Regions from separate parts of the Methylobacterium sp. SD274 genome, predicted to be linked through region 1. Evidence: predicted binding sites of a transcription regulator. Region 1 holds the regulator's gene; each other region holds the start of a gene.
What was found. Region 1 encodes LexA, which represses DNA repair genes until DNA is damaged. Its sites were predicted from a motif close to TGTTCNNNNTGTGTTCNG; they were not measured.
Positions count from the first base shown of each region.

Region 1 (4,170 bases):
GCCCTCCGACCCGATAGGCAATTGGTGGCATACCAAATACCAACTGTCAAACGGATTTGCACGATTGTGCCGATCAGCATCGGATCGCCCGAACGCGAGGCGTCGCATGGCCGGTCGACACGGGAAGAATACAACTCCTTCCTTCATGGTAATCGGAAGTCTGCTCTTCGAACCGTAGCGAGGAAAGCGCCACTCAGCTTATGTTAAGAGCTTTGAGCGGGCCGAGGCATTCCTTGTATTTCAAACGCGAGTTTGGCATGCTTCACACCAAGTGTGCTCGCCCGCGTGTGCGAGTTTAAATTATTCTAGGTGGCATGAAAAATGGTTAAAACCGACACATTTCAAGTAAAGCCTATCGTTGCGACTTCAAGCTTGCGTGCATTGGCTTATGACGCGCTCAAAGAAGCAATCACGAACATGAACATTTATAATCAGCGTGAAGAGGTTCGCCTGGATGAGCGAAAGCTGTCCTTGAACCTTGGCGTGAGCCGCACCCCTGTGCGCGAAGCGCTGACGGTATTGGAGCAGGAAGGCTTCGTGCGGTTCGAGGCCCGTCGTGGTGTCTTCGTCATCAAGAAGTCGAAGAAAGAAATTGTCAGCATGATCCAGGCTTGGTCTGCCTTGGAGAGCATGGCTGCGCGCCTCGCCTGCGAGCGGGCCACCGACGAACAACTTCACTGCCTGCGTGAGCACTTTCCAGAATTCTATGAAGGGCGCCCGTCGGATCATCTCGACGAGTATTCGGAAGCCAACATTCGCTTCCACCAGAAGATCATTTCGCTCGGCCAGTGCGACGTGATCAAAGACATCACCAGCAACCTGCTGATGCATGTCCGCGGTATTCGCAACACCGCGCTGCGTCAGGGGGAACGCGCGGCCAATTCGATCAAGGAACACGTGGCGATCATCAAGGCATTGGAAGCGCGGGATGCAGATCTGGCGGAACGCCTCGTGCGCGAGCACGGCCTCGGCCTCGCCAGCCATGTCGAGAAATATGGTGACTATCTCGACTGATCGACGCTGCCGCCAGAGTACCCGCCACATCGCATGGCTCCCCGGCCGTCGGTGACCGACTAAGTCATCGGCGGGGACCGGGCGCGCGGTTCCGCCGGACACCGTGAAGGCCCACCTTACAGGGGCAGGATAAGCCTCCACGGCACGAAGCCCCTTCGGATGATTGAAGGGCCCGGCGGGTGATACCGGCGGACGCCAAGCCGGCCCGCGGTAAGGCGCCTTGAGCGGAACATTGCGCCTCAGGAACAAACTCTACCACCGGGTTAACGGAACCCTTGCAGAACACTTGCGGAACGTCTACCGTGTTCGTGTTTTGTTTCAGCGGCGTTAGTCGCGGCCATTGGCTTCAGTGGAAGAGTGATCTGTATGTTGACGCGTAAGCAGCTGGATCTTCTCCAATTCATCCAACAACGGATGCAGGAGAGTGGCGTCCCGCCCTCCTTCGACGAGATGAAGGACGCCCTCGATCTCAAATCGAAGTCGGGGATCCACCGGTTGATCACGGCCCTCGAAGAGCGCGGATTTCTGCGTCGTTTGCCGAATCGCGCCAGGGCGATCGAAGTGATCCGGATGCCTGAGAGCCTGACCGGTGCACTGGCGCCGAAGCCCGCTCCCGCCGGTGAAGTTCGCCGCTTCACGCCGAGCGTAGTCGAAGGCGGTCGGTCCAAGGCGATGCCGTCCCTGCGCCAGCCAACGACCCAGGCCCAGGACGAGAGCGGAAGGTCGATCACGATCCCGGTCATGGGACGGATCGCGGCGGGCACGCCGATCTCCGCCATACAGAACCAGAGCCATTCCGTGACGCTATCACCGGACTTCCTGGCCGGCGGCGAACATTACGCGCTGGAGGTCCGTGGCGATTCGATGATCGAAGCGGGTATCCTCGACGGTGATCTTGTCGTGATCAAGAAGCAGGACACTGCGAATACGGGCGACATCATCGTTGCCCTCATCGACGATGAAGAGGCCACATTGAAGCGCCTGCGTCGCCGCGGTTCCTCCATCGCTCTGGAAGCGGCAAACCCAGCCTACGAGACGAGGGTTCTGGGTCCGGATCGTGTTCAGATCCAGGGGCGGCTCGTCAGCCTGGTCCGTCGTTACTGAAGCCCGTCCGACTGCGTTTCGGATGACGGATCGCCGTCGTCGCCCTCGGGTTTTATGGGTTTCGGACTTGGTCCCGATTCCTTCGGAGGCGAAGGGGACGGCGTGACGACGGCGACCGCCCGCCGCCATGGCGGACGAGAATGAGGTTGGTGGGCGGACGTGACCTGCGGTCCTTCGGGGCCGAAACGGATGGTGGTGGCGCCGCGTAGAGCCAGGTATGCGCGATCGATGACGAAGCCGGCCCGGCAGTCTTTGGGTGCGTCACGGCGGGCGATGATCACACTCGCCCGTTCGCAATCCTCCGCGAAGGCCCGCTTGTCCTTGACGAGGGCGACGATCCGACCCGGCCCTAACTCGACGACGCATCCGCCGGTATCGCATCGGCTTCTCGGCGAGGCTGCGACGGCGGCGACCTTCCGCGAATCGCCATCCGCCTTGAGCCATTGTTCGAGGACGAAGGCCGGCGGGCTGCCGAGAATGCTCAATCGGCCGTCCCCGTCGCGGAAGGCTGCACCGCCACCCTCACGGTCGATGTAGACGTCGTAACGCGGCGGCATGGTAGCGAGCACGACACCGAGAGCGGCCGGAGCAAGGCCGATCCAGCGTAAGCTCGAGACGGGAAGTGTCAGCAGGAGCAGGGCGAGAGCAAGCAGGCAGAGTGCCGTGCTGCCATAGGCCGGGACGACGAGGGTGGCGTGTCCGAACCCGCTGATCCAGCCGGAGATCGTGAGCATCCCGCGTACGGCGAGCCCCATCGCCCACCAGACCGGCTGGTCCAGTGCGAAGGGATAGGCGAGGATCCCAAGAACCGCCGCCGGCATCACCGCCAGGGAGACGAGGGGCAAGGTCAGGGCATTGCCGACGATGCCGAAGGGCTGGACGGTCTGGAAATGATAGGTCGCGAAGGGCGCCGTGGCGATCTGGGCGATCAAGGTCGTCGCCAGTGTGCCAAGGACCGCGACAGCCAGAAACCGCCAGGTTCGGGCCAAGAGGCCCGCACCTTCGCGTGGCGGCATCCAGCGATTGAGCGCGCCGGCGCAAGCGATGAGGCCGGCAACCGCGCCGAAGGACATCTGAAAGCTCGGTTCGAGAATCCCGTCCGGCTCTCGCGCGAGGGCGATGAGGGCAGCGAGCGCGAGGTTCCGCATGCTCAAAGCCGGGCGATCCACCAGGATCGCGCCGAGCATCACCAACGTCATGATGAGCGAGCGTTCGGCAGCGATATCCCAGCCCGAGAAGACGCAATAGGCCGTGACACCCACCATGGCGAAACCGGCGGCGATCTTCTTGATCGGCCAAACCAGGGCGAGCCCCGGAACGAGGGCGAGCAGCGCGCGGACGAGCCAGAACACGACGCCGGCTGCGAGCACCATGTGGAGGCCGGAAATCGAGACGACGTGGTAGATTCCCGCCGCACGCAGAACCTCGTTGGTCTCGGCATTAATGAGGCCGCGCTTTCCCGTTACCAGGGCGGCGGCCACCGCGCCGGCCTGCCCGCCATTGGCGTCGGTGATGCGCCGGGTCAGCGCGTTGCGGGCGTCGTCTACGGCGGCTGCCAGCGCTACCGAGCGGGGCAAAGGCCTGGGCGGAGGCTTGACGTCGATCTTGCCTATCAGGGAACCGACGGCACCGATCCCGCGAAAATAGGCATCCCGGGCGAAATCATATCCGCCGGGGCGGGCCGCGTCGGGCGGCGGCAGGAGCCGTGCCGTCGCCGAAATGAAATCGCCCGGCTTCAGCGCGAGGGCCTTCTTGTAGGAAACGCGGACCCGCGTGGGCCGGCGGTCCGGCGGGAGGTTGCCGAAACTTTCCACGAGAACGATCAGGCGGGCGCCGACTTCCCGTTCGTCGAGGGCTTCCACCAATCCGGTGAGCGGGGCAATCGTCGTCCGGGCCAGGACGGGTGCCGCTACGACCTGCATCCTCAGAGTGGCGGCCGCGAAGCCCAGGAAGGCTGCGGCAAGTCCGAGAACCAATGCCAAGGCCACGGGCCTCGAACCGAGGCGAAGTGCGAGGGCAGAGAGTGCGGACGCGACGAGGAGGGGTGCTGCC
Region 1 covers NZ_JADIJP010000021.1:81,945-86,114, reverse strand. Annotated here, with positions in the region: gene IPV08_RS17570 (GntR family transcriptional regulator) at 322-1,014, shown strand; gene lexA (transcriptional repressor LexA) at 1,381-2,118, shown strand; gene IPV08_RS17560 (ComEC/Rec2 family competence protein) at 2,112-4,170, opposite strand, start outside.

Region 2 (4,170 bases), on a different contig from region 1:
CCTCTCCGGACGCGGTGAGGGCGGTGTTGCCCGGCGCCGTCACCGAGAAGCGCCGAAGCGCGAGGCCTCCCGTCCGGTCGAACGTGCCGGACAGCTGGAGATTCGTCCATTCGTCGAGGCCGAGTCCGATGCTTTCGAGGGCGAGGTCCAGATCGACCATCATCGGAAGTTCGGATCCGGCGCGGGGCATCCCGCGCGCCAGCATGGCCTGACCGGCCGTTGAAATCAGGAAGGCATCGAGGTCGAGGCGGCGCGCCTCCAGGGTCAGTGCTGCCCGCCAGGAGCGCAGATCGATTCGTCCGGTTCCGGCCAGTCGCATGGCCTGACCGCCAGGATCGATTTCGGCCTTCACGTCGGAGAACCGCACCACCGGTCCCCGCGCCTTGAACGTGCCGCCCAGGGAGAACGGCAGGTAGGCGCCCGCCACCTGAACCGGCGGCCCGACCACGACCCGCGCCGATCCTTCGGCCTTCGGAATCATCGCACGCAGCTGGCTACCCTGTGCGGGAGCCTCGCCGGGCACAGGTTCCAGTCGGATACGAGTGTCGGCCTCGAAGCGCGGACGGGTATCGCCGCCGCCGGAGAACTTCACGGCGACGCTGCCGTCCTCGGCGGGTTCGCCGGTGGCGATCCGGAAGGCGACCGCGCCGCTCGTCCCCTCGATCCGCCAGGGGCCTAGGAGCCGGGGCGCCGAGAGATGCACGGTCTCGGCCCGCACCTGATCGGTGCGGCCGCTCTGCGGCACGAAGGTCGTGAGGATGACCTGTCCGATGGACAGGTCCTCGATGGCGAGATCCTGGTCGGCGAGCGTCTGATAGAGATCGGCGGGAAGGCGGACCGCATCGTCGTCGCTGATCGGGAGCTTGATTTCCGCTCGCCCGATCCGCGTCTCGGTGAAGCGGACCTCACCCGTCAGCAGCGGCGTGAGACCGATTTCGGCCTTGACGAGCGAAAGATCCAATGCCGGCTTGTCGGCCTGTCCGCCGATGCGCAGCCGATCGATGCTCAGTTGCGGCGAGGGGAGGAGCCTGACGGCGATCCGTCCTTCGGTCCGCGCGTCGAGACCGAGCGACCTGCCGATCGTCCGGTCCACCAATGTGCGGTAGCTCTCCCAAGCCACGAAGGGCGGGACCGCCAGGGCCGCGACGAGGATCAGGATGACGGCGCCCGCCAGCGCGGTCAGGATGTCTCGCACCGTCTTGGTTTCCGCCTCGCTCCGGCCCGGTCTCCGGGACTGCCATGGGGCGGGCACGTCGTCTCACCGGACGTCATGCCCGGTCGTGCCCCCACCCTGTGCGGCATAGCACAAGGTGACCGGTTCCGCGCCAGAGGCGTTTCTCGCAGTCAACAGCTGCCGGGCATGCCTTCCGGAGCGGATCCGGTCAGCGACGTGGCGTCAGTCCCGAGCCGATCGGGGCCGGACGGGTGACTTCGTTGCGCTGCATCTGCATGCGGATCTGATTGTTCTCGAATTGCTGCTGATGCCGGACGCCGCGAATCTCGCTTTGGGTCGCAAGGCGGTCGTTGGTTTCGTTCAGCGATCGCGTGCCGGGTGACTGAGCCAGGGCGGGGGATAGACTAAGGCCGGCGACAACGGTCAGCATCGAGATGGCGTATAGGGCGGTACGCATGGAACGTCCTCTGGTGATGATGTTCACGGTATGGTGAGACGACGCCCGACAGGAAACCGTGGTTCCCCTCCCGGCCACCCATCTGGGGCCGACCTTTTGTCCCAACCCTCGACGTCGTTCGCGTTTTGGTCCAGGGAAGCAACATGAAACAGCATCCCGACGCGACGACGGCCCCTGTGCCGGCGCCGGCCTCCGGCGTAGCGGCCGAGGCCGCGCAGACCTCTATCGCCGCGCGCGCCATGGCCTCCCTCAGGCCACAGGGTTCGCCTTATCTCGAAGGGCTGAATCCCGAGCAGCGCCGCGCAGTCGAGACGACGGAAGGGCCGGTCCTCGTCCTCGCTGGTGCAGGCACCGGCAAGACGCGGGTGCTCACCACGCGAATCGCCCATCTGGTCTCGACCGGCAAGGCCCGGCCTTACGACATCCTGTCGGTGACCTTCACCAACAAGGCCGCCCGCGAGATGAAGCACCGGATCGGTGCCCTCATCGGCCCGGCCGGCGAGGGGATGCCCTGGCTCGGCACCTTCCATTCCATCGGCACCAAGATCCTGCGCCGGCACGCCGAGATGGTGGGGCTGAAATCGGATTTCACCATCCTGGGGATGGACGACCAGCTGCGCCTGATGAAGCAGGTCATCGTCGACCAGAACATCGACGAGAAGCGCTGGCCCGCCCGCGCCCTGTCCTCGGCCATCGACGGGTGGAAGAACCGCGGCCTCCTGCCGGAGCAGGTCCCCCCCGGCGAGGCGGGGGCCTTCGCCTTCGGCAAGGGCGGCGCGCTCTACACCGCCTATCAGGCCCGGCTCCTGACGTTGAACGCCGCCGATTTCGGCGACTTGCTGCTGCTCTGCCTCAAGCTGTGGCGCGAGAACCCGGACGTGCTGGCGAATTACCAGCAGCGCTTCCGCTACATCCTGGTCGACGAGTACCAGGACACCAACGTCGCCCAGTATCTCTGGCTGCGCCTGCTGGCGCAGGGGCACCGCAACGTCGCCTGTGTGGGCGACGACGACCAGTCGATCTATGGCTGGCGCGGGGCGGAGGTCGACAACATCCTGCGCTTCGAACACGATTTCCCCGGTGCGGCCGTGGTGCGGCTCGAGCGCAACTACCGCTCCACCGGTCATATTCTCTCCGCCGCATCCGGGCTCATCGCCAAGAACGAAGGCCGCCTCGGCAAGACCCTGCGCACCGAAGACGTGGCCGGCGAGAAGGTGACGGTGTCGGGCGCCTGGGATTCGGAGGAAGAGGCGCGCCAACTCGGCGAATCGATCGAGAGCCTGCAGGCCAAGCAGCATCCGCTTTCGGAGATCGCCGTGCTCGTGCGCATCTCGGCCCAGATGCGCGAGATCGAGGACCGCTTCGTCCAGCTCGGTCTGCCCTACCGCGTCATCGGTGGACCACGATTCTACGAACGTGCCGAAATTCGCGATGCGCTGGCCTATCTGCGCGTCACCATGAACCCGGCCGACGACCTCGCTTTCGAGCGCATCTTCAACACCCCGAAGAGGGGCCTGGGCGACGCCACCCTGCAGATCCTCCACGGCTATTCGCGTTCGCAGCGCGTGCCGCTGCTCCAGGCCGCCCGCAGCCTGATCGAGACCGACGAGTTGAAGCCGCGCGCCCGCTCGGGCGTCCGCGCTTTGGTCGAGAGCTTTTCGCGATGGGCGCGGATGGTCGGTACCCAGCCGCATTCGGAGGTGGCCCAGACCATTCTGGAGGAATCCGGCTACACCGAGATGTGGCAGAAGGATAAGTCCGCGGATGCCGCCGGGCGCCTGGAGAACCTCAAGGAGTTCGTGCGCTCCATGGAGGAATTCCCCGACATGGCTGCCTTCCTCGAACATGTCTCCCTCGTGATGGAGGCGAGCGAGCAGGAAGGGGCGGACCGGGTCTCCCTGATGACCCTGCATGCGGCCAAGGGGCTCGAATTCGACACCGTGTTCCTGCCCGGCTGGGAGGACGGATTGTTCCCGAACCAGCGGGCGCTCGACGAGAGCGGCCGCGCCGGGCTGGAGGAGGAGCGCCGTCTCGCCCATGTGGGCCTGACCCGTGCCCGAAAACGCGCCAAGCTGTCCTTTGCGGTGAACCGGCGCATCCATGGGCTGTGGTCCTCGACGGTGCCGAGCCGGTTCATCGACGAGTTGCCCGCAGACGCCGTCGACGTGATCGACGCCCCTGCGCATTTCTCCGCCGGCGCCTCGCGCTTCGACCGCAACCCGGCGCCGTTCGGTTCCTCCTACGCGACGCCGGGCTGGCAGCGGGCGCAAGCCAACACTGCCGGCAACCAGGAGTTCGGAGGCGGGAATCGGCAAGCTTTCGGACGGTCCTCGCCGCCCGGACGAGGCAATGGTGGCCCTCGCCAGATCGAAGGCGAGCTCGTCGCGAAGTCGACGGGTGCGCCGTCTGCGTTTTCGGATGGTATGCGAGTCTTCCACACCAAGTTCGGCCCCGGCAACGTGGCAGCCGTCGACGGTAACAAGCTGACCGTTGACTTCGATAAGGCCGGCCGCAAGATGGTTCTCGACAGCTTCATCCA
Region 2 covers NZ_JADIJP010000001.1:105,960-110,129, forward strand. Annotated here, with positions in the region: gene IPV08_RS25005 (AsmA family protein) at 1-1,195, opposite strand, end outside; gene IPV08_RS00500 (hypothetical protein) at 1,383-1,604, opposite strand; gene IPV08_RS00505 (UvrD-helicase domain-containing protein) at 1,775-4,170, shown strand, end outside.
Region 2: a site for LexA is predicted at 1,747-1,764, ahead of IPV08_RS00505 (UvrD-helicase domain-containing protein). Genes of this name have one in related genera too.

Region 3 (4,170 bases), on a different contig from region 1:
CGATGCCGGAGCCGATCGTGCCGCCGAAGAAGGCAAGGAGGTAGACGTAATCCTCGTAGCGTTCGAACAGGGTCTGCTGCTCACGCTCGAAATAATCGACCGCCCCCGGATGGTTGGGCAGGCGGGCGCTGGTGGCGGCCACCGACGTCTCGAAATCCGGAGCCTTCATCAGGTTGGCGATGGGGGCGTTGGGCGCGAGTTTCGAGCGCCATTCGAACAGGTGCTGGGTCACGGACGCCACCGAGTAGCGGCTCACCGCGCCCCGCGCCATCAGCCGGTAGGAGGCGCCCACCGTCTTCACGTCCTCATCCGGGCGCTTGGGCCGGCCGCCGAACGTACCCGCTGGGATCGTCGCCGATTGCAGTTCCGGCATCCGCTGCACGATCGCGTCGCCATCGGGGACGGAGACGATGGTGATCTTCTTCTCGTGGGAGGCCATCTCCACCGCCCGCACCGTGGAAATCGCGGCCTTCGAGGTCGGGGCCGCGATGACGGCGACGGCGTCCACGGTGCCGGCCTGCAGGGCGGCCGTGACCTCGCCGGGCTTGAGCGGCACGAGGGCGATATGGCTGGCGGCGAGCGTCTGGCCGGGTTCGGGCGCCGGAACGGCCGTGAAATCGTAGAAGGCGAGGAGATTGGTGACGAAGGGCCGGTCGGCGGCGTGGCGCTCGACGATGCCGAGGCGCTTCTTCGCAAGGTCGGGGAAGCTCTCGATCTCGCTCGCTTCCGGCGTGGCGATGAGCAGCGTCTCCTCGTGCAGGAGGGCCAAGGTCAGGCCGTTATCGGGGAGGAACACGTCGGGCCGGACCACGGCGAGGTCGGCGCGACCCGCCTGGAGCGCCGCGGCGCTGTCTCGCACGTCGTCATAGGCCCGCACATTCAGGCGCACGTCCTCCCGTGCCCGGCTCAAGGCCTGGGCGTAGGTTTCGAGCAATTGCGCCTCGGCCCCGTCGCGAGGACCGACCGCCACCGTGAGAACGGTCGGGCGCGACAGGTAGACCACGGCGGCCGCCAGGACGGCGAAGCCGAGGCCGAGCGCGACCAGGAGCCACTCGCGCTTCAGGAGGAATGCCGGCATGACATGCATGCGTCCTCTCGGGGTAAGACAGGAAACCGGTTCACGGTCGAGACGATGCGCGACATGATCCTGAAACCTGTCCGAAGCGTGATGAACCGATGAACGCTCGAAACGTTGCAGCGGGTCGGCCTGGGGCCTCTCGCGAGGCAAAACCCACGCCCCGCGAGGCGAAACCTAATACCCGCGAGGCAAGGCCCACGCCGCCGGTCACGGCGGCGTATCTGGAGCGCGTCGCCCTGCACTATCTGGAGCGCTACAGCGCCTCCGTGGCGATGCTGCGCCAGACCTTGGAGCGCCGGGTCGCCAAGAGGTGCCGGCTCCGGGACGAAGACCCGGCCGCCTTCGCCGAAACCATTGCCGCCATCGTGGAGCGCGCCCGTTCCTCCGGCCTCGTGGACGATGCCCGGTTCACCGCCGCGCGGGCCGCGACCCTGCGCCGGCGCGGGACCTCCGCCCGCGGCCTCGCGGCCAAGCTCGCCGCCAAGGGGGTCGACCGGACGCTGATCGCCGAAACCCTGGAGACCGAGCGCGACCGGGGCGAGGAGGAAGGCACCAATGCCGAGGAGGTGGCGGCCCGCGCCTATGCCAAGCGCCGCCGCCTCGGCCCGTTCCGCCGCCCCGACCTCCGTGCCGCCCACCGCGACAAGGATCTCGCCTCGATGGCGCGGGCCGGATTCTCGTACGGATTGGCGAAGGCGATCGTCGACGAGGAGGTGAATGCGGAGGACGGGTTCGGCCGGTGATGGAGGTATCTCCGTGAGCCGAGCGGTGCTTCCGCCTCTCCCCGCACGCCTAGGGCATTCACACCTCTCGCGCGCTACGCGGCCCTCCTCCCCAGCGGATCTCGGGCCTGCCCGAGATCCGTCGAGCTTGTGGGGAGGAGTTGGAGGTGGGGGTGGTTGGGCGACCCTCACGCTGCGGAGGCTGGCGGAGCCACCCCCACTCCTAACCTCTCCCCACAAGGGGGAGAGGGACGCGCGATGCCTGCTGAACGCGGCGGCTCCACGCGCGGGGAAAGGGGCCTGCGCACCCTGCGGCATTTCCGACCCGGCCCGACAAAAACTTGAACGAAACACGAACGACGCGCATGTCCCTGTCATGGACGAGACCCTCGCCAAGAAGCTGCGCATCCTGGCCGATGCGGCGAAATACGATGCGTCCTGCTCCTCGTCGGGGGCACCCAAACGGGTGGCGGGCAAGGGCGAACTCGGCTCGACCACGGGCGCCGGCATCTGCCACGCCTACACGCCGGACGGGCGCTGCATCTCGCTCCTGAAGATCCTGCTGACCAATTACTGTCTTTTCGATTGCGCCTATTGCGTAAACCGGCGCTCCTCCAACGTCGCTCGCGCCAAGTTCACCGTCGAGGAGGTCGTGACTCTCACGGTGGAGTTCTACAAGCGCAACTACATCGAAGGGTTGTTCCTCTCCTCGGGTATCATCAAGTCGCCCGACCATACGATGGAATTGCTGACGCGAGTGGCCAAGAGCCTGCGGCGCGACCACGGATTTCGCGGTTACATCCACCTCAAGTCGATCCCGGAGGCGAGCCCCTGGCTGGTGGAGGAGGCGGGGCTCTATGCCGACCGGCTCTCGATCAACCTCGAACTCCCCACCGATGCCAGCCTGCACCGGCTGGCGCCGGAGAAGAACGGCCCGGTCATCCAGAACGCGATGAAGCAGATCGGCGCGCGGATCACCGAGGCGAAGGCCGAGAAGCGCCGGTTCTCGCCCGCCGGCCAGTCGACGCAGGTCATCGTCGGCGCGGACACCACCACCGACGAGGCGCTGATCCGCAAGAGCGCCCTCCTGTACGGTTCGTTCAACCTGAAGCGGGTCTATTACTCGGCCTTCAGCCCGATCCCCGACGGCTCCGCCATCCTGCCGCTGAAATCCCCGCCGCTCCAGCGCGAGCACCGGCTTTACCAGGCCGATTGGCTGATCCGGTATTACGATTTCTCCGCAGACGACGTGGCGGATGCCGCCGAGGACGGCATGTTCTCCCTCGACATCGATCCGAAACTGGCCTGGGCGCTGAAGCATCGGGGGCGTTTCCCCGTGGACGTGAACGTCGCCGACCGCGAGATGCTGCTGCGGGTGCCGGGCCTCGGTGCGCGTGCCGTCGACAAGATCGTGAAGGCGCGCCGTCACACACGGCTGCGCCTGGACGACGTCGCCCGTCTCACCTCCGGCCTCAAGCGCGCCCGCCCGTTCCTGATCGCCGCCGATTATCACCCGGGCCCCGGCGGTACCGACCGGCTGGACCTGCGCGCCAAGCTCGTCGAGCCGGCGCGGCAGCTGAGCCTGTTCTGACGGGGTCGGATGACACGCCGCTCTTCTCTCCCCCCTCTGCCCTCCGATATCCGCACCTCTCGCTGGCACCGCGGGTCCCCTCTCCTGGAAGGAGAGGGACAGGGTGAGGTGCGTGACCTCTTCGGAGCTGGACCACACCTCACCCCAACCCTCTCCTTCCAGGAGAGGGAGCCCGTCGCGCCTGATGTCGAACACTCTCTGGCAAAGGGAACAGCCGTCGAACAGATGGATCAATCCAGGAGTTCCGCAGAGGGGGGAGGGTCGGGTGGATCACTCCAAACGGTCATCCTCCACGAGGGTGCCGATCTCGACGGGTTCCGCGCCGCAGCGCGCCGGCTCGCCGCCGCATCGGTCCCGCCCGATAGAGTAGTCTGGTCCATCGGGCAGGCCCCCGGCCTGTTCGGACAGGTCTCCCAGCCAGAATCCGGCTCCGATGCGCCACTAAGCCTGCCGCGCGCGGTGGCCGACCTGATCCGCATGGTCGTCCCGCACCGCGACCCCGAGCGCTACGCCCTGCTCTACACCCTGATCTGGCGCATCACGCACGGCGAACGCGGCCTGCTGGAGGTGGGAAGCGATCCGCTGGTCCATCGGCTCGACCGGATGCGCAAGGCCATCGCCCGCGACCTGCACAAGATGCACGCCTTCCTGCGGTTCCGGCGGATTGAGGCCGACGGCGTCGAGCGCTTCGTCGCCTGGTTCGAGCCGGACCATCACATCCTGGAGGCAGCAACTACGTTCTTCGTCTCGCGTTTCCGGTCGTTGCACTGGACGATCCT
Region 3 covers NZ_JADIJP010000031.1:4,753-8,922, forward strand. Annotated here, with positions in the region: gene IPV08_RS20580 (TAXI family TRAP transporter solute-binding subunit) at 1-1,087, opposite strand, end outside; gene IPV08_RS20585 (RecX family transcriptional regulator) at 1,177-1,821, shown strand; gene IPV08_RS20590 (putative DNA modification/repair radical SAM protein) at 2,177-3,391, shown strand; gene IPV08_RS20595 (UdgX family uracil-DNA binding protein) at 3,617-4,170, shown strand, end outside.
Region 3: a site for LexA is predicted at 2,142-2,159, ahead of IPV08_RS20590 (putative DNA modification/repair radical SAM protein). Genes of this name have one in related genera too.